Regions from separate parts of the Klenkia terrae genome, predicted to be linked through region 2. Evidence: riboswitches for the same ligand, from Rfam matches in the RefSeq annotation. Region 2 holds a riboswitch; each other region holds the start of a gene.

Region 1 (11,343 bases), on a different contig from region 2:
CGACGGTGATCAGCTCGCTGTCCAGCGCGGCGGACAGCCGGCCCAGCAGCTCCAGGGTGAGGTTCTGCGCGCCCTGCTCGATCCGGGCGACGGCGCTCTGGCTGGTGCCCAGCCGCTCGGCGAGCTGGGTCTGCGTCAGGCCGTGGTGCCGGCGGGCATCGCGCACCAGGCTGCCGATCTGGCGCAGGGACTGACCGGTGGCTTCTTCGGTGAGGGACATCGGGGGCGACGATATCTCAGTTGTGAGATGGCTGCGGATCATCGGCGGTGGGGGTAGGAACGTCCCGTGTGCCACGACCACGACAGCCGCCCGCCCGCCGCCCCGCGCCCCGCCGGTGACGTCGTCGAGCGCGGGACCCTGACCCTCACCTCGGCCGACGGGAACACCTTCGCCGCGGCCTACGCGGCCCCCGTGCACCCCGCCGGGGTGGGGGTGGTCGTGCTGCCCGACGTCCGCGGCCTGCACCCGTACTACGTGGCCCTGGCCGAGCGGTTCGCCGAGGCCGGCCTGCCCGTCGTCGCGCTGGACTGGTTCGGCCGCACCGCCGGGCTGCCGGCCACCGGCACCCGCGAGGAGGACTTCGACTGGGCGGCGCACGTGCCGCAGCTGACCGACGCCGGGGTGGACGCCGACGTCGCCGCCGCGGTCGGGTACCTGCGGCAGCGCAGCTCCGCCGACCTGCCGGTGGTCACGGTCGGGTTCTGCCTGGGCGGCAGCCACTCCTGGCGGCTGTCCGGCGGCGGCGCGGACCTGGCCGGCTGCGCGGGCTTCTACGGCAAGCCCGAGCGGGTCGGGGACGCCGCCGACCGGGCCGTGCTGCCCACGGTCATGCTCATCGGCGGCGCGGACTCGGCCACCCCGGTCGAGGACCAGCTGGCGCTGGCCGACCGCATGCGGGCCGCGGGGGCCGACGTCGACGCGGTGGTCTACGACGGCGCCCCGCACTCCTTCTTCGACCGGGGGTTCGCCGAGTGGGCGGGCGCCTGCGACGACGCCTGGGAGCACGTGCTCGCGCTGACCGAGCGGGTGGCGCGCTGAGCGCCGTCGTCCCCGAGGCGCCCGACCACCTGCAGGCCGACTGCACGCGCTGCGCGGCGCTGTGCTGCGTCGTGCCGGCGTTCTCCCGCGGTGCGGACTTCGCCCTGGACAAGCCGGCCGGGACGCCGTGCCCGAACCTGACCGCCGACGACCGCTGCGGGGTGCACGACCGGCTGCGCCCGCTGGGGTTCCCCGGCTGCGTGGTCTACGACTGCTTCGGGGCCGGCCAGCACGTCACCGGCGCGGTGTTCCCGGGCCTGGACCGGCGCGACCGCACGGCCCTGCACCAGGTGTCGACGGTGTTCCCGGTCGTGCGGGCGCTGCAGGAGCTGCGCTGGCTGGTCCGGGCCGCCCGCGCGCTCGAGCTGCCCGCCGGGCTCGCCGCCGAGCTGGCCGCGGCGGAGGAGGACCTGGCCACCCGGGTGGCCCGGTCGGCCGCCGAGCTGCGCGGCACCGACGTCGACGCCGTCCGGGGCAGGGTGAACGGGCCGCTGACCCGGGCCGGGGCGCACGCCCGCCGGTCGGTCCGCCGTCCCCGGGACCTGCGCGGCGCCGACCTGGTCGGCGCGGACCTGCGGGGTGCCGACCTGCGCGGTGCCGTGCTGCGCGGGGCGGTCCTGCTCGGTGCCGACCTGCGCCGGGCCGACCTGGGGCTGGCCGACCTGACCGGTGCCGACACCCGCGGGGCCCGGCTGGAGGGCGCGGACCTGCGGCGCTCGCTGTTCGTCACCCCGGCGCAGCTGGAGGCCGCCCGGGGCGACGCGGCCACCCGGCTCGACGACGGGGTCGCCCGACCCGCGCACTGGACCACCGGTGCCTAGGCTCGGCCGGTGACCTCCCCGGTGGACCCCGACGTCGTCGCGCTCGCCGAGCACGTCTTCGACCTGGCCCGCAGCGGCGGCACCGACGAGCTGCTCGCCTGCCTGGACGCCGGGGTCCCGGCCAACCTGACCAACGGCAAGGGCGACACGCTGTTGGTGCTGGCCGCCTACCACGACCACCCGGGCACGGTGGCCGCCCTGCTCGACCGCGGCGCAGACCACGGCCGGGTCAACGACCGGGGCCAGACGGCGCTCGCCGCCGCGGTGTTCCGCCGGTCGGTGCCGTCGGTGACCGCGCTGCTGGCCGCCGGTGCGGACCCCGCGGACGGGTCACCCGACGCCCGGGCCACCGCGGCCTTCTTCGGCCTCGACGAGATGGCCGCCCTGCTGGACCGGCCGCCGGCATGAGGCTGGAGTCGGTGGACGGCGCGGTGCTGGACCTGCGCGTGCTCCGCCGGCAGACCCTCGAGGTCCGGGCGGTCGAGCTGGACCGGCCGGACTGGACGCAGACCCTGCTGCTCGTGCGCGGCGAGGTGCGCACCGCCGACGGCCGGCAGTGGGTGTTCCGCGAGCCCTGCCTGACCCCGTGGGACGGCCACCGGCTGGCCGGCTGGCTGCACGCCGTGGCCGACCGGCCCGACGGCGTGCTGGGGGAGGGGCTGGTCTTCACCGACCCGTCGCTGTCCTGGGTGCTGGACGCCGCCCGGGAGGACCGCCGGCTGCTGCGGGTGCACCTGTCCGGGCCGGCGGCCTGGACCGACCCGGCGACCGGGTCGCGGCTGGGCGGCGGGGTGCCGCTGGACGTCGACGTGGACGCCCTCACCGTGGCGGCCCGGGACTGGGCCGCCACGGTGTCGGCGGGGGACTAGCGGGACCGGACCAGCCGGCGGAGGAGCAGGACGGCGGCCGCGGCGCCGAGCAGCAGGCCGGGGCGCAGCCGCAGCCCGGTGGAGACGGTCGCCGCCACGGTGCGCACGGACCCCGGCCGGACGGCGGGGGACCCGGTGAGCACCCGCCCGGTCGGGGAAGAGACGCCGGCCCCGAGCTCGGCGATCCGGCCGCGCGGACCGGTGACGTCCAGGTGCAGCCCCTGCGCGGCGAGCACCCCGGCGAGCTCGCCGAGGGCTCCGGGACCGCGGCGCACGGTGACGCCGGCCGGACAGGGGATCCCGGCCGCCGCCCGCCACAGGGCCACCGGGTCCGACGCGTCGAGCACCAGGCGGGTGCCGTCGCCGGTCAGCCGGGCGGTGAGCCCGCCCGACTCCAGGGTGAGGTCGGCCCGGACGGCGAGCGGGCCGGTGGTCATCCCTGGGAGACGCCCTCGGCGGTGGTGATGCGCAGGGTGCCGTTGAGCTTCCAGGTCGCGCGGGGCGCGTCGGCGCCGATCTCGCGGGGCACCTCGACGGTCATGTCGACGAACTCGTAGTTGATGGCCGCACCCTTGCCGGTGAGGTAGGACCACATCTCCTTGCCCAGGTCGGCGAAGGTGCGGGTCTCGGTGGTGTCGCTCGGAGAGGTCATGCCGACCTGATGTCCGCCCAGCGCCACCAGCAAACACCGTTTACGCAGTTCTCTGCGTCGCGTAGCGTGGGAGCTCCCAGATCGGGGTGCACTCCCCACCGCGCCGTCGTCCGGCGCAGTCAGGTCGTCCGCGTTGAGCACCCTCCCGACCACGACCGACACCCCCAGCAACACCCCCACCGCCACCCACGCCGAGGACCCGGGCCAGGCGCTCTGCCCGGTGTGCCCGCACCCGCTGTCGGCCCACGACCGCATCTCCGCCCGGTACTGCGCGGCCAGCGCCGACCAGGTCGCCCGCGGTGTGCTGACCAACCCGGGGTGCAGCTGCCCCACGGGACAGCAGAACACCTAGCCGCAGCGGGCCAGCAGGATCGCGTACTCGAACACCCGGCCCTCGCGCTCGACGGGGAGCACCAGCTGCTCGACGTCCCGGGTGCCCGGGGTGTCGGCCAGCCGCTCGAGCAGCGCCGGGGCCGGGTCGGCCGACCAGATGGCCAGCACCCCGCCCGGGCGCAGGGCGGCCAGCGCCCGGGTCAGCCCGGCCGTCCCGTAGAGGCCGGCGTTCGAGCCGTGCACCAGGAACTCGGGTCCGTTGTCCACGTCGAGCAGGACGACGTCGTACCGGCCCGGGGTGAACGCGCAGGCGACGTCGCCGGCCACCAGGTCCAGCCGGGGGTCCGCGGTGCTCCGCAGCCCCGGCAGCAGCCCGTCGGCGGCCCAGCCCAGCAGGGCGTCCTCGAGCTCCACCACGACCACCTCGGCCACCCCGGGGGAGCGCAGCACCGCCGCGGTGGTCCAGCCCAGGCCGAGCCCGCCGACCAGCACGGCCAGCTCGGCGCCGTCCACCCGGGCCAGCGCCTCGGTGGCCAGCGCGCGCTCGGTGGAGGTGTCCACGTCGTCCATCGCGAACACGCCGTCCACCACGAGCTCGGTCACGACCGCGCCGTCGTCGTCGGTCCGGCGCCACAGCGCGACCTCGCCGTGCGGCCCGCTGACCCGTCCCAGTTCCTCCCGCACCGGGTCGATCCTGCCGGGGCGGGAATGCCGTGTCGACGAGTGGTGTCATCGTGAGGCGTGAACTCCCGCCGCGCCTACGTCGTCTGGGTGGTCGGGCTGCTCGCCTACGCGGTCGCGGTCTTCCAGCGCGCCTCGCTGGGCGTGGCCGCCGTCGACGCCCAGGAGCGGTTCTCCGCCGGGGCGTCCGCGGTCAGCCTGTTCCTGGTCCTGCAGCTGGCCGTCTACGCCGGGTTGCAGGTGCCGGTCGGCATCGCCCTGGACCGCTTCGGCTCCCGCACGATGGTCGCCGCCGGAGCGCTGACCATGGCCGCCGGGCAGCTGCTGCTGGCCCACGCCACCGACGTGCCGACCGCGATCGCCGCCCGGGTGCTGGTGGGGGCCGGGGACGCGATGACGTTCATCAGCGTGCTGCGGGTGGTCACGCTGTGGTTCTCCGGGCCCACCGTCCCGGTGATCACCCAGCTCACCGGCATCCTCGGCCAGGTGGGCCAGATCGCGGCGGCCTACCCGCTGGTCCTCGCCCTGCACCACACCTCCTGGACGGCGACCTTCACCGGCGCCGCGGCGCTGGGGGTGCTGGTCGTCGTCCTGGTGGTCGCCGCGCTCAAGGACGCCCCGCCCGGCACCCCGGTGGCGCCGGTGGCCGGCTGGGCCGAGATCCGGGAGAACGTGGCCGGCGCCTGGCACGAGTCGGGCACCCGGATCGGGCTGTACACCCACCTGGTCACCCAGTTCTCCGGCACCGTGTTCGCGCTGCTGTGGGGCTACCCGTTCCTGGTGCTGGGCCAGGGGCTGTCCGCCGGCACCGCGGCCGGGCTGCTCACCCTGCTGGTCGTGGTGGGCATGGGCGTCGGCCCGCTGCTGGGCGCCCTGTGCGGGCGCTGGCCGCTGCGCCGGTCGGCCCTGGTGTTCGGCATCTCCGGGGCCACCATCACCGCCTGGACCGTCGTCCTGCTGTGGCCGGGCCGGGCCCCGCTCTGGCTGCTCGTGGTGCTGGTCGTCGTGCTGGCCACCAACGGGCCGGGCTCGATGATCGGCTTCGACTACGCCCGCACCTGGAACCCGGTGCACCGGCTGGGCAGCGCCACCGGTGTGGTGAACATCGGCGGGTTCGTCGCCTCGCTGCTGACCGTCCTGGCCGTCGGGGCGGTGCTCGACGCGCTCACCCCGGGCGCCTCCACCGACTACGACCTGGGCTCGTTCAAGGCCGCCTTCGCCGTCCAGTACCTGTTCTGGGCGATCGGGCTGGCCGGGGTGCTCACCCACCGCCGGCGGCTGCGCGACCGCCTGGCCGGGGACGGCGTCGTCCTCACCCCGCTGTACACCGCGATGGCCAGCCGCATGCGGCGCCGGTGAGCGTGCCCGCCGGGTTCTTCGCGCGGCACACCCGGCTGGTGCGCCCGCCGCTGGTGCCCGAGGTGGCGCTGCACCTGGCCGACGACGTCGCCGTCCTGTGGCAGGCCATGGAGGACCAGGGCCGGGTGGACGGCGTCCCGGGCCCGGGGGAGGCCTCGCCGTTCTGGGCGGCCGCCTGGGTCGGCGGGCAGGGGCTGGCCCGGTACGTGCTGGACACCCCCGGGCTGGTCGCCGGGCGCACGGTGCTGGACCTGGGCGCCGGCAGCGGCCTGGTCGCGATCGCGGCCGCCCTGGCCGGTGCGGAGCGGGTGCTGGCCAGCGACGTGGACCCGTACGCGCTGGCGGTGATGCCGCTCAACGCAGCCGCCAACGGCGTCGCGGTGGTCGAGCCGGTGGGCGACGTGCTGGACGACGACCTGCCGGAGGTGGACGTGGTGCTGGCCGGCGATGTGTTCTACGACCTGCGGATGGCCGACCGGGTCCGGCCGTGGCTGTTCACCGCCTGGGCGCGGGGGGCCGCCGTCCTGGTCGGCGACCCCGGCCGGTCCCAGCTGCCCGACGGGTTGCGGGAGGTCGCCGGGTACGACGTCCCCGACTCCGGGGTGGACGTCGCGCGCCGCACCACGGTGTGGCGACTGCCCTGAGCCGAACAACACCTGTGGAACTCGACCCCGCCGCTTGTGTTCTTCTGTCACGGACTCGTAACGTGGGCTTGTCCGGTCGGCCGCACCTCCCTCCCCGGGAGACCGCACCGGACGCCGCTGAGTCACCGTCGGGGCAGCGCAGCCCACGGCACCAGGTGAATCGGGGACCCACCGCAGCACTGGGGTGAATCCGCCCGACCCGCTCCCGCGGGCCGAGCGGTAGGGCGTCTTCCTGCCCGAATCCGTCAGCTAACCCGGTAGGCGGCAGCACCGACCGACGTGGTCCGTGCACCCGGAAGACGAGGACCAGCCCCGCCCGCATGAGCGCACGCCATTCCGCACGACCCGCCGGCCGCGACGGCCAGCAGCCCCTCCTCCGCGTCGGCACCATCACCGCCGAGTTCGAGGTGGTCCGCTCCGCCGAGGAGACGGTCGCCGCCGTCGCCCGCGGACGCCACCGCCTGGCCCCGGTCCGCCGTCCGGCGGTGTACCTGGCCGCGGCCGCCGCCGGCGCCGTCCTGGTCAACGTCCTGGTGGGCGGTGGACCCGCCGCCGAGGCCGACACCACGACCGAGCCCGCCGCGCAGGCCGTCAGCGTGGCCCAGCAGCTGGGCATCACCGCACCGGCCGACAGCACCGAGGCGGCCACCGAGCTGTCCGGGCACCTGCAGGAGCTGGCCGCCAGCCGCGCGCAGCGCGAGACCGACGAGGCCACCGCCGCCCAGGTGCAGGCCGCCGCCGACCAGGCCGCCGCCGACGCGCAGGCCGCCGCGGCCGCGCAGGCCGCCGCCGAGGCCGCGGCCGCCGCCCAGGCGCAGGCCGCCGCCGACGCCGAGGCCGCCGCGGAGAACGCCACCACGTCGGACTTCCACGACTACGCCCTCGCCCAGCTGGACGGCGACGCGAGCCAGTTCTCCTGCCTGCAGAACCTGTGGGGCCGGGAGTCGGGCTGGAACCCCGACGCGCAGAACCCCACCTCCACCGCCTACGGCATCCCGCAGTTCCTGAACTCCACCTGGGCCGGCACCGGGATCGCCAAGACCTCCAACGGGTTCCGGCAGATCGACGCCGGGCTGATCTACCTGGAGGAGCGCTACGGCTCGCCGTGCGGCGGCTGGGCGCAGTCGGAGGCCGTCGGCTGGTACTGAGTTTCCGCCCCCGGGGGCTCGGGGAACCGGGTCCCCATGGCTGAACTCACCGGCAAGACCATCGCGCTGCTCGCCGCCAAGGGCGTCGAGTCGATCGAGCTCGAGGAGCCCCGCAAGGCCGTCGAGGCCGCCGGGGCGACCGTGCACCTGCTGTCGGTGCCCGACGGGGTCGAGGACGGCCGCGTGCAGGGCGTGGACGGCGACATCCACCCCGGGGCGACCTACCAGGTCGACCACCTGGTGGCCGACGTGTCCGCGGCCGACTACGACGGGCTGCTGCTGCCCGGCGGCGCGGTCAACCCCGACACCCTGCGGCAGGACCAGGGCGCGCTGGCCTTCGTCTCGGCGTTCTTCGACGCCGGCAAGCCGGTGGCCGCGATCTGCCACGCGCCCTGGACGCTGCTGGAGGCCGGGGTGCTGGAGGGCCGCACGCTGACCTCCTACCCGAGCATCCGCGGCGACCTCCGCCGGGGCGGCGCGACGGTGGTCGACGAGGAGGTCTGCCGGGACGGCAACCTGGTCACCAGCCGGAACCCCGACGACGTCCCGGCCTTCTCGCGGGCCGCCGTGGAGCTGTTCGCCGGCGCCTGACGGACGGCTGACCAGGGGTCGCGCGGGCCCCGGCTGTGCACGACCGAGGTGCACCCGTCAGACTTGCAGGGTTTGCAACCCCCTGGGAGGACGGTCCACCGTGGCCAAGCACCGCGCCAGCCAGACCGGCGAGACCGATTTCGACGACGCCACCACGGCGCTGGCCGACGTGTCCGGCGAGTACGCCGTTGACCTCGCGCACACCCGGATCGGCTTCCGGGCCCGGCACGCGATGGTGACCACGGTGCGCGGCACCTTCACCGAGTTCGAGGGCAGCGCGCACCTGGACACCGCCGACCCCACGGCCAGCCGGGTCGAGCTGCGGATCGACGCCGGCAGCCTGGACACCGGTCAGGCCGACCGGGACGCCCACCTGCGGTCGGCGGACTTCCTCGACGTCGAGCAGTTCCCCGAGATCACCTTCGTGTCCACCGGGGTCGAGCAGACCGACGACGACGAGTACACCGTCACCGGCGACGTGACGATCAAGGGCCAGACCCGCTCGGTGGCCGTGGACTTCACGCTCACCGGCAGCGCGCTGGACCCCTTCGGCAACACCCGGGTCGGCTTCGAGGGCGCCCTGGCGCTCAAGCGCAGCGAGTGGGGCCTGGTCTGGAACGCCGCGCTGGAGACCGGCGGCGTCCTGGTCAGCGACAAGGTCCAGCTCGAGTTCGACGTCTCGATCATCAAGCAGGCCTGAGCACGTCACCGTACCGCCCAGCAAGGGAGCCCTTGCGCAACGGATCCGTCGAGGACGTTGCGCAAGGGCTCCCTTGCTCGTGCAGCAGGGGTTACGGCAGGGCTTCGACGGTCCCCGCGTCGATCCGCTCCGCCAGCCGGCCGGTCGCCCAGGCGCCGTCGCCGAGCAGGTGGTCGATGGCGGTCAGCCGCGAGGTGTAGTGCCCCACGGAGTACTCGGCGGTGACGCCGATCCCGCCGTGCAGCTGGATGGCCTCCTTGCCGATGTGCCGGCCGGCCTTCGACGTCTGCAGCCGGGCCCGGTCGGCGGCGGCGAGCACGGCCTCGGGGGAGGACCCCTCGGCGTCGAGCACCATCGTCGCCCACAGCGCGATGCTGCGGACCAGCTCCAGGGACACGTACATGTCCGCGGCGCGGAAGGTGAGCGCCTGGAACTTGCTCAGCGGGACGCCGAACTGCTTGCGCGTCTTGAGGTACTCGCTGGTGGTGGTCAGCGCGGTCTGCATCGCACCGACCGCCTCGTGCGCGTAGGCCACGGTGGCCCGGGCGAGGGCCAGCTCGACGTCGGCGGTGCGGTCGGCCGTGCCCTCGCCGAGCAGCTCCGCGGGGGTGCCGTCGAGGGTCACCCGGGCGGCCCGGGTGCCGTCGTGGGTGCGGTAGCCCGTGCGGGTCAGCCCGGCGGCGTCGGCGCGGACGACGAACAGCGCCGTCCCGCCCTCGACCGCCGCGGACACCACGAGGACGTCGGCGCGGGCACCCGAGGGCACCGGCTCCTTGACCCCGGTGAGGGTCCAGCCGTCGGCGCCCTGGGCGGCGGTGACGCCGGTGGCGGTGGGGGTCCAGCGGCTGCCCGGCTCGGCGTGGGCGAAGACCACCAGCGAGGCGCCCTCGGCCAGCGGGCCGAGCAGCTCGGCGCGCTGCTCCGCGGTGCCGACGGCGGCGACGAGGCCACCGGCCAGCACGACGGACTCGACGAACGGCTCGGGGGCGAGCACCTTGCCGATCTCGGTGGCCACCAGGGCCACCTCGGCCTGGCCGGCGCCCATGCCGCCGTCCTCCTCGGCGAAGGGCAGACCCAGCACGCCCATCTCGGCCAGCTGGGACCAGGTCTTCTCGTCGAAGCCCGGCTCGTCCTTGGTCACGGCCCGGCGCTTCTCCGGGTCGTAGGCCCGCTGCAGCAGCCCGGCGACGGCCTCGCGGAGGGCGTGCTGCTCGGTGTCGAAGGTGAAGTCCATGTCAGATCACAACCCCAGGATCGTGCCGGCGATGATGGTGCGCTGCACCTCGTTGGAGCCTCCGTAGATGGAGACCTTCCGGTAGTTGAGGAACTCCGGGGTGGCCGACCGCGCCCACTCGGGGACGTCGGTGGCCTCGTCGTCGGCGAACGACGCCAGCGACAGCGGGCCGGCGATGTCGACGATCAGCTCGGTCGCGGCCTGCTGCAGCTCCGAGCCGCGCAGCTTCAGCACCGACGACGCCGGGTTCGGCTTGCCGTCGCTGGAGTTGGACACCACCCGCAGGGCGGTGAGCTCCAGGGCCAGCAGCTCGGTCTCGAGCTCGGCGATGCGGGCGCGCATCGAGGGGTCCTCGATCAGCGGGCGGCCACCGGAGGTGATCTGCGTGGCGTGGGCCTTGGCGTCGACCAGCATCCGCTTGGTCGCACCGACCCGGGCGATGCCGACGCGCTCGTTGCCGAGCAGGAACTTGGCGTAGTCCCAGCCGCGGTTCTCCTCGCCGATCAGGTTCTCCGCGGGCACCCGGACGTCCTCGAAGAAGACCTCGTTGACCTCGAAGCCGCCGTCCAGCAGCTCGATCGGGCGCAAGGTCACCCCGGGGGTGTCCATGGGGAAGACCAGCAGCGAGATGCCCCGCTGCTTCTTCTCGGCACCCGGGTCGGTGCGGCAGAGGCAGAAGATCCAGTCGGCGTGCTGGCCCAGCGTGGTCCAGGTCTTCTGGCCGTTGACCACCCAGTCCTCGCCGTCGCGGACGGCGGCGGTGCGCAGGCTGGCCAGGTCCGAGCCGGCGTCGGGCTCGGAGAAGCCCTGGCACCACCAGATGTCGAGGTTGGCGGTCTCGGGCAGGAACCGCTCCTTCTGCTCCTGGTTGCCGAAGGCGGCGATGACCGGCCCGATCATGGAGGCGTTGAACGCCAGGGGCTCGGGGACGGCGGCCAGCTGCATCTCCTCGCGCCAGATGTGGCGCTGCAGCGGCGTCCAGTCCCGGCCACCCCACTCGGCGGGCCAGTGCGGGACGGCGAGGCCGGCAGCGTTGAGGATCTGCTGCACCTCGACGTACTGCTCCTTGGTGACGTCGCGGTGGGCGGCGACGTCGTCCCGGATGGACTGCGGGACCTGCGTGGTGAAGAACGTGCGCATCTCGTCCCGGAACGCCTGGTCCTCGGGCGACAGGTGCAACTGCATGGACGACCCTCTCTCCTCCGGCGGCGACCGTGCCAGCCGTGGCCCCGACGATCCCATACCTACTACTGACCGGTAACCGGGGATCAG
Region 2 (8,476 bases):
AAGTTCCTCGGGGTCTTCGCCGTCACCCAGGTGCCGCTGGCCGTCGCCGAGGGGTTCCTGGGCGTGCTGCTGTTCCGTGTGCTGACCGTCAACGCCCGCCCGGAGCTGGAGCGGCTGGGTGTCCTGCGGCCGCAGCCCACCGACGAGGCGACCCGATGACCCGGCGTACGTGGGTCACCCTCGCCCTGGTCGCGTCCGTCGTGGCGCTGTTCGCCCTGCCGCTGGTGTTGGGCGCCCCCAGCGACTACGCCGGGACCGACAGCGTGGCCACCGCGGAGATCCAGGCCAGCAACCCGGGCTACGAGCCGTGGTTCGACTCCGTCTTCTCCCCCGGTTCCAGCGAGGTCGAGTCCGGGCTGTTCGCCCTGCAGGCCGCGCTCGGCGGCGGCGTCCTGGGGTATGTGCTGGGCCGGTTGCGCGGGCGGCGGTCCCGAGCGACGGCCGAGGCACCGACCAGCGGGCCCGCCGACACCACCCCGTGACCGGCCTGGCCGTCGACGACGCAGCCTGGGCCAGCACCTGGCGGCCCCGGGCGGTCGGGGACAAGCTGCTGCTGACCCTGGGGTTGGTGCTGTGCGCCCTGGTGCTCCCGGTCTGGCCGGGCTCCCTGCTGGTCGGGCTCACAGCTGTCGGCCTGGCCCTGGGCCCGGCGCGGGTCCCGGCCCGGGTGTTCGCGCGGGCGGTGCGCCTGCCGCTGGCCTTCGTCGCCGTCGGCGCCGTCACCGCGGTCGTGCAGGTGTCCACCGACGGCATCGGCTGGGCGCCGGATGCAGCGGCGACCGGAGGTGCGCTGGTCGGGCATGCGCTGGCCGGCGGCGCCGCGGTCATGCTGCTGGCCACCACCACCCCGGTGTCGGACCTGCTGCCGGCGCTGCGCCGGGCCCGGGTGCCCGCCGCGGTCGTGGAGGTGGCGTCGATGATCTACCGACTGCTGTTCGTCCTCCTGATCAGCATGCGCACGATCCGCGAGGCGCAGACGTCCCGACTCGGGTACTCCACGGCCCGGCGCAGCTACCGGTCCTCCGGCCTCCTGGCCGCCGCCGTGCTCACCCGCTCCTGGGACCGGGCTCGCCGGCTGCAGGGAGGCCTGGCCGGCCGCGGCATGACCACCGACCTGCGCGTGCTGCCCGAGGTGCTGCCGTCCTCCCGGTCGTTCCTGGCCGGCACCGTGCTCGGGCTGACCGTCCTGTGCGGGCTCACCGTGGTCCTGTCGTGAGCGGCGGACGGCTGGCGGCGACCGACGTGGTGGTCGGCTACTCCCGGGGCAGCAGGGTGCTGGACCGGGCGTCGCTGGCCGTGCCGGAGGGGCGACGGCTGGCGGTGCTGGGTGCCAACGGCTCGGGCAAGACCACCCTGCTGCGCTGCCTGTCCGGCGCCCTCGTCCCGGCCTCGGGCCGGATCAGCCTGGACGACGCAGCCCTGGAGCACACCCGCCGCGGACTGCAGGCACACCGCCAGCAGGTCCAGCTGGTGCTGCAGGACCCCGACGACCAGCTCTTCAGCGCCTCGGTCGCGCAGGACGTCTCCTTCGGCCCGCTGAACATGGACCTGGCCGAGGACGAGGTCCGTGCGCGGGTCGTCGAGGCCCTCGAGCTGCTCGCCGTCACGGGGCTGGCTGCTCGGCCCACCCACCAACTGTCCTACGGGGAACGCAAGCGGGTGGCCATCGCCGGTGCGGTGGCGATGCGCCCACGGGTGCTGCTGCTCGACGAGCCCACCGCCGGGTTGGACCCCTCCGCGGTGACCGAGGCCCTCGCCGCCCTCGACCGCCTGCAGCGCCGGGGCTCGACGGTGGTGATGAGCACGCACGACGTCGACCTGGCGCTGGGGTGGGCCGACGAGGTCGCGGTGGTCGTGGACGGCCGGGTGGTGCAGGGCGAGCCCGAGCCCGTCCTCGGCGACGACGCCCTGCTCGCCCGGGCCCGCTTGGACCGACCGTGGGCGCTCTCCGTCGGTGCCCGGCTGCATCAGCTCGGGCTGCTCCCCGAGGGGCCGCTGCCCCGGGACACCGAAGCTCTGCTCGCGGCGCTCCCCACCGGTACCGCGCCGACCACCCCCGGACGCTCATGACCTGGCGCCAGGTGGTGGCTCACTGCCGTGCGGTCAGCTCCGCACGGCGTCCGGGCTCAGGCGGAGCGCACACTCGGACTGGCAGTGCGCCTGAGAATCCGGGCAGCGGGCGAGCGCGTCGTCGGCGGCGGCCAGCCGTCGGGCGAGTCGGTCGAGCCGGTCCTGTTTGGCCTGCAGTTGGCGTAGCCGATCGGCCAGCAGTGGCCGCAGGTCGTCACGGACCTGGGTGCACGACCGGGTCTGCAGCGTGTCCAGGTGCCCGGCGATGGCGTGCAGGGGCAGGCCCAGTTCCTTGCTGGCCTCGATGAGGTCCAGCCGGGTCAGCACACCGTCGTCGAAGTCGCGGTAGCCGTTGGCCGCCCGGGCGGCGGTGATCAGGCCGAGGGTCTCGTAGTACCGCAGCGCTGTCGCCGGAACGCCGCTGCGGCGGGCGACCTCGGAGATCCTCACGACCTGGACGGTAGGCGCCCCGGCGGGCTTGACCTCCCAGCGACTCGAACCTCTACCGTCGCACGACGTGCTCACCCTTGCCCCCGCCCCCCGTCGACGACTCTCTGCCGGTTCCGTTCTCGGCCGGCTGCGCTGATGGCCGATGGAGGTGCGGTGGCGTGGCTGGAGCGCCGGCAGATCGGCCTCTACCTGGCCGCGATCGCCGCCGGCGGGTCCGTCGGGGTGGTCGTGCCGGGCACCTCGCTCCTGGAGGTGGCCATCTACCCGGTGCTCGGCTTGCTGCTGTACGCGACGTTCCTCGGGGTGCCGTTCGCCTCGGTCGGGGCGGCACTGCGCGACGTGCGGTTCCTGCTGGCGGTGCTGGTGGTCAACTTCGTGTTCGTGCCGGCGGTGGCGTTCGGGCTGTCCCGGTTCGTCGCCGGGGAGCCAGCGCTGCTGTTCGGGGTGTTGTTGGTGCTGCTGACCCCGTGCATCGACTACGTCATCGTGTTCAGCGGGCTGGCCGGCGGAGCCTCGGACCGGCTGCTGGCCGCCGCCCCGCTGCTGATGGTCACCCAGGTACTGCTGCTGCCGGTCTACCTGTGGCTCATCCTCGGCCGCGACGGGGTCGCGGCGGTCGACGTCGGCCCGTTCGTCGAGGCGTTCGTCGTCCTGATCGTGATCCCGCTGGCCGCCGCGGCCGGCACCCAGGCGTTGGCTGCCCGCTACCGGGGCGGTCGTCGGCTGCAGGCCGGGGTGCTGGGTGCGATGGTGCCGCTGATGATGGCGACCTTGTTCGTCGTGGTCGCCTCCCAGGCCGCCGCCGTCCGGTCCCAGGCGGCGCAACTGGTCATCCTGCTGCCGCTCTACGCGGGGTATCTCCTCCTCGCGACCGCGCTGGGGTGGTTCGTGGGCACGTCGTTCGGCCTGGACGTGGCGTCCCGGCGCGCAGTGGTGTTCAGCGGAGCGACCCGCAACTCCCTGGTCGTCTTGCCGCTGGCTCTGGCTCTGCCACCAGAACTGGCGCTGGCGCCGGTCGTCGTCGTCACCCAGACCCTGGTCGAGCTGATCGGCATGGTGGTCCTGGTGCGCCTGGTCCCGGCACTGGTGCCGCATGCGGTGCGCGAGAGACCGGGGACCTGACCCGGCGTGGGCGTCGGGCGACCGGAGGAGCCCGGCGGATCGCCGATCGTCACTGACCACTGGATCGACCAGCTCGCCCCGGCCCCCGGGCAGGACCGATCGGGCCGGGTTGTCGTCGTCGTCCTCGGTCGTGGACGGGGGCCTCGTGGGCGCGGTGCACCGAGGACTCGAGCCGGGAGGTGCAGTGCTCCGTGTCGACGTGCTCCCCCAGACACCCACCCCAGGCGTCGAGCACTCGTCCTCCGTGGCTGTCGGCCAGCACTGCTTCCTCCACGACGACTGGGCGGACAGCGCGTGAGACCGTGACGGTGGTGGCCAGGACCATCACCAGGCGGCGCCGGTGGCCGGGCGAGACCGCGTGGCCCCGAGGGGCTGGTGCGTGGCTGTGGTCGTGGCCCATGACGTCCACCTCACATGTGCAGCGCTGTGGGCGGCCGCGGGTCGACCAGGTCGAGACCACGGCCGGCAGCACGCTGGCCAGGCCGGCCAGGGGCGTGGACCCCCGAGCCGTCGGGGTGGCCACCGTGAGTCCGAGCACGGCAGCCGGCGTCAGCCGTTCGACGCCCGGTCATCCACAGCGGCCACCCAGCGTGATCCCGCGCTGGGCGAGCCAGGGCGACGGGTCGGTCCTGGTGGCGTACAGGCCACCCACGTGGGTCTCGATGTGCAGGTGCGGGCCGGTGGACTGCCCGCGGTTGCCGACCTCGGCGATCAGGTCTCCGGCCTGGACGGCTTCGCCTGCGGTGACGAAGAACTGGTTGATGTGCCCGTAGACGGTGATGGTGCCGTCGGGATGCTGGATGTAGACCGCCAGGCCGAAACCGTTGGCGGGGCCGGCGTCCAGGACGACGCCCCCGTCCGGGGCGTAGATGGGTGTGCCGATCGGTGCGGCGATGTCGATGCCGTTGTGGTTGGTGCCCCCGCGGGGCCCGTAGCAGGACGTCACGCGGCCGGCGACCAGATCGCCGCCGGAGCCTGCGACGGCGGCCTGCTGCGCGGCCACGACGGCCGCGGGGTCATCGATGCCCTGCTCGGTCAGGGCGTCGATCTGCGCGGCCTGGAGTTGCTGCTGCAGCGTGTCGAGCTCGCCGGCGGCCCGGGTGTAGCTCTGCTGGGCAGAGTCCAGCTGGGCGGCGGCTTGGGCATCGGCCGCCTGCGCTGCAGCCAGCGCGTCCTGCTGTCGCTGCACCGCCTGCCGGGCGGTGAGGTCAGCGGCTTCCTGTTGGTCCTGCACCTGCTCGAGTGCGTCGAGGTCCTCGGCGCGGTGGTCGGCCAGCACCGCGAGGGTGGTGGCGCGGGACAGCAGGTCGTCGGGGTCATCGGCCTGCAGGAGCAGGCCGGCCTGCGCCAGGTCCCCCGAGCCCATGAAGGCGGCGCGGCCGGCCGCGGCCACCTCGGTCTGGGCTTGACCGGTCCGGGCCTGGGCGGCCTGGACCGCGGCAGCAGCGGCGGTGGCCGCGGCGTTGGCCGCGTCCAGCTCGAGGGTCGCCAGGCGGGTGAGCTCGACGGTGGCTTCGGCTTCGACGGTCGCCTGGTCCACCTCGGCCTGAGCTGCATCGACCAGGCTCTGCAGTCGTGCTGCCTCCTCGAGGGCGGTCTCCTCCTCTGGCGGGGCAGGGACGGCCGACGAGGACTGGGAGGTACTGCCCGAGGGGTCCGGTGGCGCCGCTGACGCATGGCCCGGACCGGCCACGAGGGTCAGCGCGAACACCGTCCCGATGGTCGCTGCGGTCATCGGGGACCGTCTCGTGCTCAGCAGACGGGCGCCGGTGCCGAGGGGGTTCAACCGGTACCGCAGTGGGTTGTCGCGCAGGGTCGCCACAGTGGGGCGGGCTCCGTTCTTCCATCCCGCCTACCGAGTTAGCTGACGGGTTCGGGCCGGAAGGAGCCCTACTGCGAGCGCAGATTCACCCCAGGAACTCGTGGGTCCCCGGTCCGCCGGCCGCGTGGCCGGTGGTTCGGCGGGTCTGCCCGGGGACCCAGGAAGGGTGCGCGGCCCACGCAGACCCCACACAAGCTACTACCTCATCTAGTAGACGTCACGGTGCGATCTCGCCCGTCGGGGGAAGACCGGGCGCGGGCCGCGGCCGGGGTCAGGGCAACTGGTCTCCGTCGGCACGCTCCAGCCGGTCGGCGGCCGGTCGGGCACCCGGGGCCGCCGGGGGCCGGGGCGCTCCCGCCCGCCGCGCCAGGGCGATCGCGGCGAGTGCAGCGCCCAGTCCACCGAGGAGGGCCAGGACCGCAGCTGCCCGTTGATCGCCGAGCTCTGGGCCTCGCCACGCGGGGTCGATCTCGGCCCACCAGGACGGTGCGAGGACACCGGGCCACAGCAGCAAGGCGGTCGAGGCCGCCAGGTGGACGACGGCCCAGGTCAGGACGCCGCGCACCCGAACCGCACGGCGCAGTCCGGAGTCGAGCCAGGATCGAACGAGGACGACTCCCGCGGCGGTGGTGATCAGGACCGATACCACGTGGGCGCCGTGGGACCGCAGCGTCAGCTCCAGGACCGGCCCGGCCGCTCCCAGGTAGACCACGACGGCGAACACCACCAGGGCCGGGCCAGGCCGGCGGAGGGCCTGGGCGACCTGGCTGCCGGTGAGCGCCTCCACCCATTCAGCAGGGCCGCGGTGGTCATCGCCCCGGGGCGTCGAGGTGTGCGCTGGGGCGCCGAGATGCTCGGTGAGCAACCTCCCCGGTCCGGCCAGGACCAGCAGGGCCGGCCCGAGCAGGGCCAGCAGGGAGTACTGCGCCACGTGCGCGGGCATCCAGACCTGCGCGTAGCGGGCCAGCCCGCTGGTGGTGGCCAGCAGCAGCACCGCGGCGGCGGCGAGGAAGCTGACGGTGCGCCGCACCGGCCAGGGCGCACCGTGACGGATGCGGTGCCGGACCGCCCACAGGTAGGTCACGACGGCGGCTGCGACCAGGAGCGGGAACAGCGGGTCGGGGTAGGGCTCCCACAGCTGGGGCCACCACCGTCCGCGACCTGGGTCCGGGGGGAGGGCGAAACCGAGGGTGTCGAAGCTGCTGCCTTCTTCCTGCCCTGGCTGGTCGGTGGGCCGCGGGGTGGGGGTGCGCGACAGGGAGACCGCGACCCCGATCGTGGTCGCGAAGCCGAGCACTTCACCTGCGGCCAGCCGCCGGAACGCTGTTGGCTTGCCGTCCGCCAGCGCCGGGAGGGTGCGACGTCGGTGTTCCCACCCGATGACCCCGAGCACGATCAGTGCCACGGTCTTGGCCAGGACTTGGCGGCCGTAGTCGGTCCCGGTGAGATCGGACGGGCCCGACAGCCGGGTCGAGGCGGTGAGGACCCCGCTGACCGCGATCAGGGCGACCAGGAACGGCGCGGCCGCGCTGAACCGGGTGGCCGCGGCCTGCAGGGTGCCTGCGGGCACTCGGCGGATCAACAGGAGGGCGAGGACCCCCCCGGCCCAGGCCAGGACCCCGATGACGTGCAGGGCAAGGCCGGAGACCGCGGCTTGGTGACTGCCTGATCCGGCCGCGTGTCCGGTGAACACCGGCGGGAGGCCGGCCAGCAACGCCAGCAGCAGCAGCGCCAGGCTCCCGCCGGTGGTCAGCACTCTGCGGGCCCCGATCGCCACCGCCGCGGTGAGGACCGCGACGAGTGCCTGGGCTTGTCCCTGGGGGATGGTGGTCAGGAAGGACCACAGTCCTCGGCCGCTGACGACCTGCAGGTCGGTACCCAGGAAGTCTGCGAGCTGCACCGGGGCCGAGGCAGCCGCGCTCACCGCCCACAGTGCGGCCGGCCACGCCGACATCCGGGTCCATCGGTGACCGGCCACGCTCATCCGCCGATGGCCGGGGGCCAGCAAGGCTGCAGCGAGCAGGCAACCGACGGTCGCCACCGCGGCCAGGTCGGCGATGACCTTGACGGCGGGGATGGCCCACGTCACGGCGGCCGAGGCAGTCGACAGACCGGGCAGCGCGACCGACGAGAGCGACCCGGACGACGCCAGGAGCAGCAGGGTGACACCGACGCCCAGCACCGCAGCCGCGGCCAGGAGCACGGCAGTCGCTGCGGGGCCGGTGACGGCGGCGGATCCCGGTCGGTCGGCCCCGGTGGGCGTGTGGGACCTCCTCGGTGCGACCGGCGACGGGTCCGGTCCGGCGTCGGCTGCCGGGCGGGCGGGACCGCCGGTTGCCGGTGCGGTCGGGCTGGGCTCGTGGGGTGCTGGTGTCACGCCTGGCGACGGCGGAGGAGGACGGGGCCGCCGATCCCCAGCAGGGCGATCAGCGCGACGAGCCCGGCCACCACGCCACCGGAGATCCCGCCGTCGTCCTGAGCAGCTGCGGTCTCCACCGCCGGCTCGGTGTCCGTTCCCTCAACCCCGCCGGACGGTGCGGCACTCGTGGGGGCTGCCGGGCCCTCGGAGGTGGTCGCGCTGCTCTCGCTGCTGGGCGCCGCTGCGGGTGCGTAGGTGAACCCGTAGGTGCCCTGGATCGTGTGCCCGTCGGCGGACACGATCCGGTAGGAGACCCCGTAGTCGCCGGCCGCGGTCATCGCCACCGGTTGGGAGACGACATCACCGTCCACGGTGGGGTCGGCGGTGACGACGTCGGCACCGGCGGCATCCAGGACGGCGATCTGGGCGAACCCGGGCTGCACTCCGTCGGAGAACGTGAGCTCGAGGGTGTCGGGCAGCTGGGTGACCGTGCCGTCGACGGCCGGGGTGGCCGATTCCAGGTCGCTGTGCGCCTGGGCGGGACCGCCGGTGAGCACTGCTGCGACCGCTGCTGCGGCGATCACCAGCACGCGGTGCCGCAGTGGGCTGCCCATCGGCGTGCGGCGGGACCTCTGCCGGTGACGACGGGCATG
Region 3 (11,343 bases), on a different contig from region 2:
CTCGTCGACGACCATCCCGCGGAACCCGAAGTCGCCGAGCCAGCCGCGGTGCCGGTCGAGCACCTCGTAGTTGACGATCACGATGTCGGCGAACCCGTCGACGTTGTCCCCGTCGCCCTGCACCACCGTCGCCGGGCGGTGCGGCGTCCACACCGCGGCCTCGCGGGCCCAGTTGGTCTTGACCACGTTGGGCACGACCACCAGCAGCGGGTAGGCCATCGCGGCCTCGGCGGCCAGCAGCGCCTGCGCGGTCTTGCCCAGGCCCGGCTCGTCGGCGAGCAGGAAGCTGCGGTGCCCCTCGGCGACCGAGGCGACCAGCTGGCCCTGGTGCGGCATGAGCTCCAGCCCCGCCGGGGTGAACCGCTGGGTCGGGAACGGCAGCGGCATGCACGCCGGCGCTCCCCCGCTGGCCCGCTCGAAGGAGGCCAGCAGCGGCCCCATCAGCTCCCAGCCCGCCAGCCGACCGGCCCGCGGGCCGCGCTGGGTGGCCGCGGCGTCGTAGTCCGGCGCCAGGAAGGGGTTGGCCAGCTGCCGGGACACCACCGACTGCGGCACGACCCGTCGCGGCGCCTCCACCGGTGCGGTGGCCACCGGCTCCGGCTCCTCCTCCGGCTCGGGCTCCACGCCCAGCGCGGCCTTGATCTCCCGGGCCGTCCGACGGGCGGCGTCGGACACCACGGCGTCCTCGCCCAGCAGCGCCAGCAGCCCGGAGTCGCGGACGGCGGTGGTCGCCAGGATCGTCGCGATGCCCTCCAGCCGCTTGAGCTGGTCGCCGCGCTGGCTGTCGCTCATCGCCGCCGCCCGGACGCGGGCCCGCTCCTCACGCAGCAGCAGCGCCACCGCCTGGAACGTCGCCCGCACGGACGGCGTGACCCGGCCGCGCTTGGCCGCTGCCTCGACGTCGCGCACCGCGCGGGCGAGCTCGCCGACGAGGTCGGTGGTGCGGGCACGCTGCCCGTGCCGCCCGGCGGTGCGCCGTGCACCGTCCCGGCGCTGGCCTGTTCGAGCCACGTGCTCCTCCTCCGACGTACGGGTCGCTGCCCGCGGTGCGCCGCGCTCGTGCGCGGTCCCGGCGGCCCGGCGTGCTGCGCACGTCGGCCGCCCGTGGTCCCCGGCGGGCGGCGTCGCACCGCTGACCCGCCGTCGCGGCGGGGAACGGTGGAGCGCCACCGGTGACCGGCAGTTCCGTCCACTGGGCGGACCGTCCACCGGGCGGACCGCTGCCGCCGGTCCCGTCCGGGCCCAGGTGCACAAGACTACCGACCCGCGCACAGGTCGGCTCCGGGGCACGTCCGCGCGCGGGCCACGGCGCGAACGCAGGGCGTGCTGACCCTCGGACGACGCGCCCTGCTGCACCTCGCCGCCTGGGGCACACTCGGCGCGGTGACCGCCGGCTGCTCCTCGCCCCCGCCCGCCGCCCCCGGGGGCACCACCCGCATCCGCTACGGCGACGACCCCAGCCAGTGGGCGGACCTGCACCGGCCCGAGGGCACCCCGCGCGGGGTCGTCGTGGTGGTGCACGGCGGCTTCTGGCGGTCGCAGTACGACGCCACGCTGGGCACGCCGCTGGCGGACTCGCTGGCCGCCGAGGGCTGGGCCGCCTGGAACCTGGAGTACCGCCGGGTGGGCGACGGGGGCGGGGTCCCCGCCACGCTGGACGACGTCGCGGCCGGCATCGACGCCCTCGCCGGCACCGGCCTGGACCTGACCACCGTGCTCGGCCTGGGCCACTCGGCGGGCGGCCACCTGGCCGTCTGGGCGGCCGGCCGGCAGGGTGCCGCCGTCCCGCTGACCGGGGTGGTGTCGCAGGCCGGCGTGCTGGACCTGCGGACGGCGGCGGCCGACCGGCTCGGCGCCGGCGCCGTCCAGGACTTCGTGGGCGGCCCGCCGGACGCGTCGGTCGACCCGCTGCAGCAGATCCCGCTCGCCGTCCCGGTGCGGTGCGTGCACGGCCGGGACGACGGCAACGTGCCGCTGTCCCAGTCCGTGGCCTACGTCGACGCGGCCCAGGCAGCCGGTGCGGACGCCACCCTGACCGAGGTCGAGGGCGACCACTTCGTGCTCATCGACCCGTCGTCCCCGGTCTGGCAGACCCAGCTCGACATCCTGGCCGACCTCGCGACGCGCTAGCGGCGCAGCTCCAGACCGAGCCAGCCGGCGAGCGCGGCCAGCTCGGCGTCCACGGCGTCGGCGACGTCGGGGGTGAACGGCACGTCCTCGTGGACGGCGGCCACCGTGAACGTCCCGGCCTTGCGGTCGGCGGCCGCGTCGACCTTGCCGACCAACCGGTCCCCGTGCAGCACCGGCAGCGCGAAGTAGCCCCACCGTCGCTTCGCCGCGGGCTTGTACATCTCCAGCGTGTACTCGAAGCCGAAGAGCTCCAGGGCTCGGCGGCGGTCGTGCACCAGCCGGTCGAACGGCGACAGCACCGCCGTCCGACCGGTCCAGGGCCGGTCGAGCTGGGCGGGGTCCACCCGCCACTCCCCCGGCACGCCGTCGACCACCGCCGGCTCCCCGGCCTCGCCCACGTCGTTGGCCTCGACCGAGGACTGGTCGGTCTTCGCCCGCGCGATGCCCAGTGCCCGCAGCCGGCGCCGGTCCCGCTCGCGCTCGGCCTCGTCGAACGCCAGCACCTCCACGTCCGCCGGGTACACCCGCTCGGCCAGGTCCCACAGCCGCTGCTTCTCGCGCCGGCCGCTGATCGCGACCTGGCCGCGACCGCACAGCACCTCGAGCATCTGGGTCACGTTGCGGGCGCCGGTCCACCCGGTCGACGCCCAGGGCACCTCGGCCGTGTCGGCGATCTCCTTGGACAGCAGCGGTCCGTCGTCCCGTAGCCGGGCCAGCACGTCGGCGGCGAAGGACTGGTTGGCGGCCAGCCACTCCCGGGGCTGCCGGTAGGCCGGCGCCCGCTCCATCCGCGCACGGAACAGCCGCAGGTCGGCCATCGGCCGCACGGTGGCGTGCATCTCGAACAGGGTGCGGTCGACGTCCAGCGCCTGCTGCAGGTCCGCCGGGTCGTAGGCCGCGCCGAGCCGGGTCCACAGCACCAGGTCGGCGCTCGGTGCCACCGCGGCGGTCGGGTCGAGCTGCAGGAGGGCCAGCCGGTCGACGACGTCCAGCAGCCCGGGCGGTCGGTCGGCGTCCAGCAGCTGGGCGCGGACGGCGACCTGCCGGGCCTCCTCGACCGTCAACCGGTGCACGGACGGGACGCTAGCGCGCCCGGGACTGTCGGTGCACCCGGTCAGACTGCCGTCGTGCCTGCCTTCTTCCTGCCCCGCGCCGCCGACCCCGACCAGGCCGAGCGGCTCTACGAGGCGCTCGCCGAGTTCGCCGCGGTCGAGCCGGCCCCGCCCGGCCGACGGGTCGCCGCCGTGACCTTCGAGCTGGACGGCGCCCGCTGGGTGGCCGCGGTCGGCGAGGAGCTGACCGGCACCAGGACGACGAGCCGCATGCGCCGCGGCGAACTGCTCGAGCTCACCGAGGAGCTCACGTCGCCGACCCGGGTGCTGGCCATCTACCCGGGCCCGCCCTGCACCGTCGTCACCGACGCCGCACCGATCACCGGCGCGACCTCGGACTGGGCGAACCCCTTCACCGTGACCCCGGACGAGGTCACGCCCTTCACCGCCTAGAGCGAGAGCAGCACGGACCGCAGGACGACGACACCCAGGAAGACGACGGTGAAGGCAAGGTCGATGCCCATCCCGCCGATCCGCAGGGGCGGGAGCACCCGCCGCACCGGGGCGATCACCGGCTCGGTCACCCGGTGCACCAATCGGCGGGCACCGCCGAGGCGGGCGCCGCTGGCCGGGGCGAGCACGCCCACCCAGTCCACGACGACGCGGGCGATCAGCACGAGCTGGAACAGCAGCAGCACGAAGGCGAGCAGGGCGAGCATCAGGTCTCCTCGGGTCAGGGCACCACCGTCCCCGGCCTGGCCCAGCGTGGGCTGTGCGTGACCTGGGAGTTGCCCGCATGCGCACGGGACCGTTTCGGCCCCCCTCCGCGCTGGGGAGGACGCCGTGGTCACTCCGGCCTGGAGACCACGGGTGCGGTGCGCGCACGACCCGAGAGGAACCAGCGATGAAGGCAGTGACCTGGCACGGCAAGGGCGACATCCGGGTGGACGAGGTCCCCGACCCCACCATCCAGCAGCCCACGGACGCGGTCATCCGCGTGACGACGACGAACATCTGCGGCTCGGACCTGCACCTGGTCGAGCCCCTGGCGGCGTTCATGAACGTGGGCGACGTGATGGGGCACGAGACCATGGGCGAGGTGGTCGAGGTCGGCGGCGAGACCGGCGACCTGCGGGTCGGCGACCGGGTCTCCATCCCGTTCCAGATCTCCTGCGGGCACTGCTGGATGTGCAACCAGGGGCTGTACACCCAGTGCGAGACCACCCAGGTGCGCGACCAGGGCTCGGGCGCCGCGCTGTTCGGCTACTCGTCGATGTACGGCTCCGTCCCCGGCGGGCAGGCCGAGTTCCTGCGGGTGCCGCAGGCGCAGTTCACCCACATCAAGCTGCCCGAGGGCCCGTCCGACGACCGGTTCGCCTACCTGTCGGACATCCTGCCCACCGCCTGGCAGGCCGTGGAGTACGCCAAGGTGCCCGACGGCGGCACCCTGGTCGTGCTGGGCCTGGGCCCGGTGGGCGACTTCGCGGCCCGGATCGGCAAGCACAAGGGCTACCGGGTGATCGGCGTCGACCTGGTGCCCGACCGGCTGGCCCGGGTGCGGGCCCGCGGCATCGAGGTGGTCGACCTGCGCGAGCACGAGGACGACCTGGGCGACGCCATCCGGGACATGACCGACGGCCGCGGCCCGGACTCCGTCGTGGACGCCGTCGGCATGGAGGCGCACGGCTCCCCGGCGACCACCTTCGTGCAGAAGGCGGCCGGGCTGCTGCCCTCCGCGCTGGCCGCCCCGATCCAGAAGGCCGCCGGCGTCGACCGGCTCGCCGCGCTGTACTCGGCGATCGACATCTGCCGCCGCGGCGGCACCATCTCGCTGTCGGGCGTCTACGGCGGTGCGGCCGACCCGATCCCGATGCTCACCCTCTTCGACAAGCAGCTCGGCCTGCACATGGGCCAGTGCAACGTGAAGCGGTGGGTGCCCGAGATCATGCCGCTGCTCACCGACGACGACCCGCTGGGCGTGGACACCTTCGCCTCCCACCGCCTGCCCATCAGCCAGGCGCCGGAGGCCTACGCCAAGTTCCGGGCCAAGGAGGAGGGCTGGCAGAAGGTGCAGCTGAAGCCGGGCCTCGTACCGTCGGAGGGGTGAGCAGCACGCAGACCACCGTCCAGCTCGGCCACCGGTTCGCCGACGCCCTCCCGGAGCTGTCCGTCCCCTGGCAGGCCGACGAGGCGCCGGACCCGCGGTTGCTGGCCCTCGACGAGGGCGTCGCCGCGGGCCTGGGGCTGGACCCGGCGTGGCTGCGGTCGCCGTCCGGCCTCGCGTTCCTCACCGGGACGCAGGTGCCGGACGGCGCCCGGCCGGTCGCGCAGGGGTACGCCGGCCACCAGTTCGGCAACTACAGCCCGCGGCTGGGCGACGGCCGGGCGCTGCTGCTCGGCGACCTCGCCGGGCTGGACCTGCACCTCAAGGGGTCCGGGCGCACCCCGTGGTCGCGGGGCGGTGACGGGCTCGCGGTGGTCGGCCCGATGCTGCGCGAGTTCGTGGTCAGCACCGCCATGCACGCGCTGGGCATCCCCACCACCCGCTCGCTGGCCGTGGTGGCCACCGGGCGGACGGTGCAGCGGGAGACGCCGCAGCCCGGCGCCGTGCTGGCCCGCACCGCCTCGAGCCACCTGCGGGTGGGGTCCTTCCAGCTGGTGCGGGCCACCGAGGACGTCGATCTGCTGCGCCGGCTGGCCGACCACGCGATCGCCGCGCACGTGCCGGCCGCCGCCGACGCCGACAACCCGGCGCTGGCGCTCTACGAGCACGTCGTCGCCGTCCAGGCCGACCTGCTCGCCCGGTGGATGCTGGTCGGGTTCGTGCACGGGGTGATGAACACCGACAACATGACGATCTCCGGCGAGACGATCGACTACGGCCCGTGCGCCTTCCTGGACGCCCACGACGCCGACACCGTGTTCAGCTCGATCGACTCCGGTGGCCGGTACCGCTACGGCAACCAGCCGCTGGCCGCGCAGTGGAACCTGGCCCGGCTGGCCGAGGCCCTGCTGCCGTTGATCCACGAGGACCCGGAGCAGGCCATCCCGACCGCGGTGGCGGTGCTGGAGACGTTCCTGCCCCGCTACGAGGTGGCGTGGGCCGCCGGGATGCGGGCCAAGCTCGGGCTCGGCCCGGACGTCGACACCGACGCCGACCCGGCGCTGGTGACCGACCTGCAGGCGCTGCTGGACGCGAACCACCCCGACCACACCGGGTTCTTCCGGGCGCTGGGCGCGGCGGCCCGCGGGGACGCCGAGCCGGCCCGCCGGCTGGTGCTGGACCTGGCCGGGTTCGACGCCTGGGCCGCGCGCTGGCTGGCCGCCGGCCCCGACGCGGACGCCATGGACCGGGTCAACCCGGTGTACGTGCCGCGCAACCACCTGGTCGAGGAGGCGCTGGACGCCGCCACCGCCGGCGACCTCGGCCCGGTCGAGCGGCTGGTCGAGGTGCTCCGCCGTCCCTTCGACGAGCGCCCCGACCTCGCCCGCTACGCCGAGCCGGGCCCGGCCGGCGGGTTCGTCACCTACTGCGGGACGTGAGTCAGCGGTAGTTCACGTGCACGTGGTCCTCGTGGTTGGCGGTGACCCCGCCCCGGTCCTCCATCGCCACCCAGGACCCACCGGGTGAGGACAGGATCCGACGCTGGTAGATGAGGTACTCGACCCCGAGTTCCGACCAGTTGGCGATCTGGTAGTCGATGAGGGCGTTCCCCAGGTCCTCGTCGCCGAGCACCATGTAGTCCAGCGCGAGACCGGACGGGTGACCTCCCGGGTCGGTGGCGCTGGCCCGGGTACCGCCGATGGTGATGGCCCCGGCACCCGGGACGTTGCTCACCACGGCGTCGGCCGCGGCCTGGGTCACCGGGCGGACCGGGCCCGCGGAGTTCGTGATCTGCGCAACGCCTGCGACGGCGGCCGTCGACACCGATGCTTCGGCCGCCGACTCCGCTGCCTGGGCTGCGGCTGCGGCCGTGGCGGCCTCGGCGGCAGCGGCCACCGCGGCGGCGGCCTCGGCCGCGGCGGCGGCCTGCTGGTCGAGCACGGCCTGGTCGGTGGCAGCCTGCGCGGCGGCGGCGGCGACCTGCTGGTCCTCACGCGTGCTGCGGCTGGCGGCCAGGTCGGCCAGCTGGCCGAGGTCCGGGGAGGTCTGGGCGGTCAGGCCCAGCTCCGCGGCGACGCTGGCCGGCTCGGCCACGGCGACGGGGGCCGCGGGGGCAGCACCGACCAGCACGTTGGCCAGGACGGCGCCGGCGGCGGTGACGCCGAGGTACATCGCCGGGCGGTGCCGACGGGAGGGAGCGCGGTGGTGCCGCGCACGGGGGGACGCCATCCGGCGGAACTCCGATGTCTTCCAGTGGCCGCCTACCGAGTTAGCTGACGGGTTCGGGCGGGAAGTCGCCCTACCCCCTGCCGGTCACGTTCGACCAGCAGCGGGATGCACCCCAGAACTGCGATGGGTCCCCGGCTCGCCCTCGCGGGCGACTCGACGGCGTCACCCCTGCGGGGCGACGGCACCACGGTAACCACCTGCACAGCTCCGACCAAGGAATCACGGGCGATTCGTCACGTGATGTCGCCCGCGCGTGACAGCATCCCGCGCGTGAGCGAGCACCCCGCCGTCCGAGCGCTGCAGGACCTCGTCCGCCAGCCCACCGTCGCCGAGCGCGACCCGGCCCGCACCGACCCGGCGCCGTTCGTCGCGCTGCGGGCGGCGCTGGCCGAGCACTTCCCGCGGCTGCACGAGCTGGAGCGGATCGAGATCGAGCCGCACGCGGTGCTGGTCCGCTGGCCCGGCCGGACCGATGCCGGTCCCGTCGTCCTGATGGCGCACCTGGACGTCGTCCCGGTCGAGGGCGCCTGGACGCACCCCGCCTTCGGCGCGGAGATCCACGACGGCATGGTGTGGGGCCGCGGCACGCTGGACGACAAGGGCGCCGTGGTGGGCATCTGCGCCGCGGTCGAGCAGCTGCTGGAGCGCGGCTTCGTCCCCGCCCGCGACGTGTGGCTGTCCTTCGGTTCGACCGAGGAGGTGTCCGGCACCACCGCCACCGACGCGGTCGACGAGCTGCGCCGGCGCGGCGTCGCGCCCTGGTTCGTGCTCGACGAGGGCGGCGCGGTCGCCGCCGACGCCTTCCCGCTGGTGCGGGCCCCGCTGGCCGTCGTCGGGGTGACCGAGAAGGGCGTCACGTCGGTCGAGCTGGTCGCCGAGGGCGCCGGGGGCCACGCCTCCACCCCCGCCCGCGGCGGGCCGACCGCCCGGCTGGCCGCGGCGATCACCGCGCTGGAGAAGGCGCCGCTGCCGCTGCGCGCCCCCGCCCCGACGCTGGAGCTGCTCCGCCGGCTCGCCCCGCACCTGCCCGCGCCGCTGCGCCCGGTGCTCGGCCGGGCCGACCGGCTGGCCCCCGTGCTCACCCGGGTGCTGCGGGCCGCCGGCGCCGAGGCCGCCGCCATGGTCCGGACGACGGTCGCGGTCACCACGCTGTCCGGCTCCCCCGCCCTCAACGTGATCGCCTCCACCGCCCGAGCCGGGGTGAACATGCGGGTGATGGTCGGCGACACCGTGGACGGCGTGCTGGACCACGTGCGCCGCACCGTCGGGCCCGGCATCCGCGTCGAGGTCGTGGAGCGCAACGAGCCCAGCCCGGTCTCGCCCTGGGACGACGGCGCGTTCGCGCTGCTGGAGCGGATCACCGGCGAGCTGTTCCCGGACGCCGTCCCCACGCCCTACGTGATGATGGCCGCCACCGACGCCCGCTTCTTCACCGGCCTGTGCGACCGGGTCTACCGGTTCACCCCGTTCCGGATGACGAAGGACCAGCGGGCGACCATCCACGCCGCCGACGAGCGGATCGGCGTCGCCGATCTGCTGGCCGGGGTCGACTGGTACCGCCGCCTGGTCGAGGAGCTGCCGGCATGAGCACCGTGACCCGCCCGGGCGCGCAGACCCTGTTCGCGATCGTCGGCGCCCTCTCGGTGGTCGAGGTGGCCAGCGGCGTGCTGCAGGGCTTCTACACGCCGGTCTTCACCGACGTCGCCCGCGCGCTGGGCATCGGCGACGGCGACGTGAACTGGTTCGAGGCCGCCCAACTGGTGGCCTCGGCGCTGCTGGTCCCGGTGCTGGCTCGGCTGGCCGACCTGCACGGCCACCGGCGGGTGCTGCTGGTGTCCACCGCGGTCACCGCCCTCGGCACGTGGGTGATGGCGCTGGCCCCGACCACCGGCGCGGCCGGGTTCGGCGTGTTCGTCGTGGGCTCGGCGCTGCAGGGCGCCTACGTGGTCTGGCTGCCGCTGGAGGTGGCGGTCGTGCACCGCCGCGCGGCCGCCGACGACCGGCGCACCCGTCGGGCGGCGGGCACGCTGGTCGCCTTCCTGCAGGTGGGTGTGCTGGTCGGCGCGCTGAGCAGCGGGGCGCTGGTGACCGTGCTGCCGGTCCCGGTGCTGCTGGCCCTGCCGGCCGTCGTCGTCACCCTGTGCCTGGCCGTGGTGCGGTTCGGCATCGAACCGGACAGGGCCCGGGCACCGGGTCGCCTGGACCTACCCGGCCTGGCCCTGCTGACGACCGCGCTGCTGCTGGTGATGGCCGGGCTGGTCGCCGTCCGGCTGCTCGGGCCCGGCGCCGTGCTGCCCTGGCTCCTGGTCGCCGCGGGGCTGGCCACCCTGGTGCTGCTGGTCCGGGTGGAGGCCCTGCAGGCCGAGCCGCTGGTCGACGTGCCGGTGCTGGCCGCGCCGGGGCAGTGGCCGATCCAGCTCACCGCGTTCCTGTTCGGCATGTCCGTGCTGGGCGCCCAGGTGCCGCTGTCCACGTTCGCCCGGGCCGACCCCGCGGTGACCGGGTACGGCCTGGGTGCAGCCGCGTCGTTCGTCTCGGTGCTGATCGGGCTCTACGTGCTCACCCTGCTCGCCGGCGCGCTGCTGCTGCCGCTGGTCGCCCGCGCGCTGGGCACCCGGGGCGCGATGGCCGCGGGCTGCGCCACGGTCGCCGTCGGGTACGCCCTGTGGCTGCCGTTCCACGACACCGCGGCGCAGGCGCTGACCAACATGGGCGTGGCCGGCGTGGGCTCGGGCCTGCTGGTGGCCGCGCTGCCGACGGCCGCGGTGGCCGCCGCCCCGGCCGACCGGACCGGGTTCGCCGCCGGGATGACCAACACCACCAAGACCATCGGCGGCGCGATCGCCTCGGCGGTCTTCGCGGTCGCCCTGGCCGCCACCGGCGGCATCGACGACCCCACGGCCGGCGCGGCCCCGCTGTCGGGCTACCTCACCGTGTGGGCGGTCTGCGCGGCGACGGCCGCCGTCGCCGGGGTCGTCCTGGTCTCCGTACGCCAGCGGCCCGGGACCGAGTCGGTTCCGGGCCGCTGAGGTACGTCGCTCAGTCCAGGTAGTCCCGGAGGACCTGCGACCGGGACGGGTGGCGCAGCTTGGACATCGTCTTGGACTCGATCTGGCGGATCCGCTCGCGGGTCACGCCGTAGACCTGGCCGATCTCGTCCAGCGTCCGCGGGGTGCCGTCGGACAGGCCGAAGCGCAGCCGGACCACGCCGGCCTCGCGCTCGGACAGCGTCTGCAGCACCGAGGTCAGCTGCTCCTGCATGAAGCCGTAGGACACGGCCTCGACGGCCACGACGGCCTCGGAGTCCTCGATGAAGTCACCGAGCTGGCTGTCGCCCTCGTCGCCGATGGTCTGGTCCAGCGAGATGGGCTCCCGGGCGTACTGCTGGATCTCCAGCACCTTGTCCGGGGTGATGTCCATCTCCTTGGCCAGCTCCTCGGGGGTGGCCTCGCGGCCCAGCTCCTGGAGCAGCTCACGCTGTATGCGGCCGAGCTTGTTGATGACCTCGACCATGTGCACCGGGATGCGGATGGTGCGCGCCTGGTCGGCCATCGCGCGGGTGATCGCCTGGCGGATCCACCACGTCGCGTAGGTCGAGAACTTGAAGCCCTTGGTGTAGTCGAACTTCTCGACCGCACGGATCAGGCCCAGGTTGCCCTCCTGGATCAGGTCCAGGAACGCCATGCCGCGGCCGGTGTAGCGCTTGGCCAGCGAGACCACCAGGCGGAGGTTGGCCTCGAGCAGGTGGGTCTTGGCGCGCTCGCCGTCGCGGACGACCCAGTTGAGGTCGCGGCGCATGGTGGGCGTGAACTTGGCGTCGCTCTCGGC

Evidence for each region. Region 2 has a riboswitch for cyclic di-AMP ahead of UXQ13_RS08115 (M23 family metallopeptidase). Riboswitches for the same ligand answer to the same signal wherever they lie in the genome.
Region 1: it holds a riboswitch for cyclic di-AMP, as region 2 does, so the genes downstream of both, UXQ13_RS21310 (aggregation-promoting factor C-terminal-like domain-containing protein) here and UXQ13_RS08115 (M23 family metallopeptidase) in region 2, are expected to answer to the same signal.
Region 3: it holds a riboswitch for cyclic di-AMP, as region 2 does, so the genes downstream of both, UXQ13_RS12225 (VldE C-terminal domain-containing protein) here and UXQ13_RS08115 (M23 family metallopeptidase) in region 2, are expected to answer to the same signal.

What each region holds. Positions count from the first base shown of each region.
Region 1 is NZ_JBAPLV010000034.1:13,656-24,998, forward strand. It holds gene UXQ13_RS21255 (helix-turn-helix domain-containing protein) at 1-220, opposite strand, end outside; gene UXQ13_RS21260 (dienelactone hydrolase family protein) at 287-1,039, shown strand; gene UXQ13_RS21265 (pentapeptide repeat-containing protein) at 1,111-1,860, shown strand; gene UXQ13_RS21270 (ankyrin repeat domain-containing protein) at 1,870-2,268, shown strand; gene UXQ13_RS21275 (WapI family immunity protein) at 2,265-2,729, shown strand; gene UXQ13_RS21280 (hypothetical protein) at 2,726-3,166, opposite strand; gene UXQ13_RS21285 (hypothetical protein) at 3,163-3,381, opposite strand; gene UXQ13_RS21290 (RGCVC family protein) at 3,515-3,733, shown strand; gene UXQ13_RS21295 (polyamine aminopropyltransferase) at 3,730-4,398, opposite strand; gene UXQ13_RS21300 (MFS transporter) at 4,456-5,754, shown strand; gene UXQ13_RS21305 (class I SAM-dependent methyltransferase) at 5,751-6,398, shown strand; cyclic di-AMP (ydaO/yuaA leader) riboswitch at 6,542-6,660, shown strand; gene UXQ13_RS21310 (aggregation-promoting factor C-terminal-like domain-containing protein) at 6,719-7,546, shown strand; gene UXQ13_RS21315 (type 1 glutamine amidotransferase domain-containing protein) at 7,583-8,137, shown strand; gene UXQ13_RS21320 (YceI family protein) at 8,238-8,837, shown strand; gene UXQ13_RS21325 (acyl-CoA dehydrogenase family protein) at 8,929-10,071, opposite strand; gene UXQ13_RS21330 (acyl-CoA dehydrogenase family protein) at 10,078-11,256, opposite strand; gene UXQ13_RS21335 (SDR family NAD(P)-dependent oxidoreductase) at 11,340-11,343, opposite strand, start outside.
Region 2 is NZ_JBAPLV010000007.1:298-8,773, reverse strand. It holds gene UXQ13_RS08145 (energy-coupling factor ABC transporter permease) at 1-159, shown strand, start outside; gene UXQ13_RS08140 (energy-coupling factor ABC transporter substrate-binding protein) at 156-482, shown strand; gene cbiQ (cobalt ECF transporter T component CbiQ) at 479-1,216, shown strand; gene UXQ13_RS08130 (energy-coupling factor ABC transporter ATP-binding protein) at 1,213-2,070, shown strand; gene UXQ13_RS08125 (MerR family transcriptional regulator) at 2,104-2,520, opposite strand; gene UXQ13_RS08120 (arsenic resistance protein) at 2,674-3,642, shown strand; gene UXQ13_RS08115 (M23 family metallopeptidase) at 4,211-5,377, opposite strand; cyclic di-AMP (ydaO/yuaA leader) riboswitch at 5,478-5,616, opposite strand; gene UXQ13_RS08110 (cytochrome c oxidase assembly protein) at 5,736-7,667, opposite strand; gene UXQ13_RS08105 (copper resistance CopC family protein) at 7,838-8,437, opposite strand.
Region 3 is NZ_JBAPLV010000012.1:54,427-65,769, reverse strand. It holds gene UXQ13_RS12260 (DEAD/DEAH box helicase) at 1-1,011, opposite strand, end outside; gene UXQ13_RS12255 (alpha/beta hydrolase family protein) at 1,324-2,130, shown strand; gene UXQ13_RS12250 (DNA glycosylase AlkZ-like family protein) at 2,127-3,203, opposite strand; gene UXQ13_RS12245 (hypothetical protein) at 3,258-3,635, shown strand; gene UXQ13_RS12240 (YggT family protein) at 3,632-3,901, opposite strand; gene UXQ13_RS12235 (zinc-dependent alcohol dehydrogenase) at 4,087-5,289, shown strand; gene UXQ13_RS12230 (protein adenylyltransferase SelO) at 5,286-6,725, shown strand; gene UXQ13_RS12225 (VldE C-terminal domain-containing protein) at 6,727-7,458, opposite strand; cyclic di-AMP (ydaO/yuaA leader) riboswitch at 7,530-7,684, opposite strand; gene UXQ13_RS12220 (M20/M25/M40 family metallo-hydrolase) at 7,786-9,102, shown strand; gene UXQ13_RS12215 (MFS transporter) at 9,099-10,544, shown strand; gene UXQ13_RS12210 (RNA polymerase sigma factor) at 10,555-11,343, opposite strand, start outside.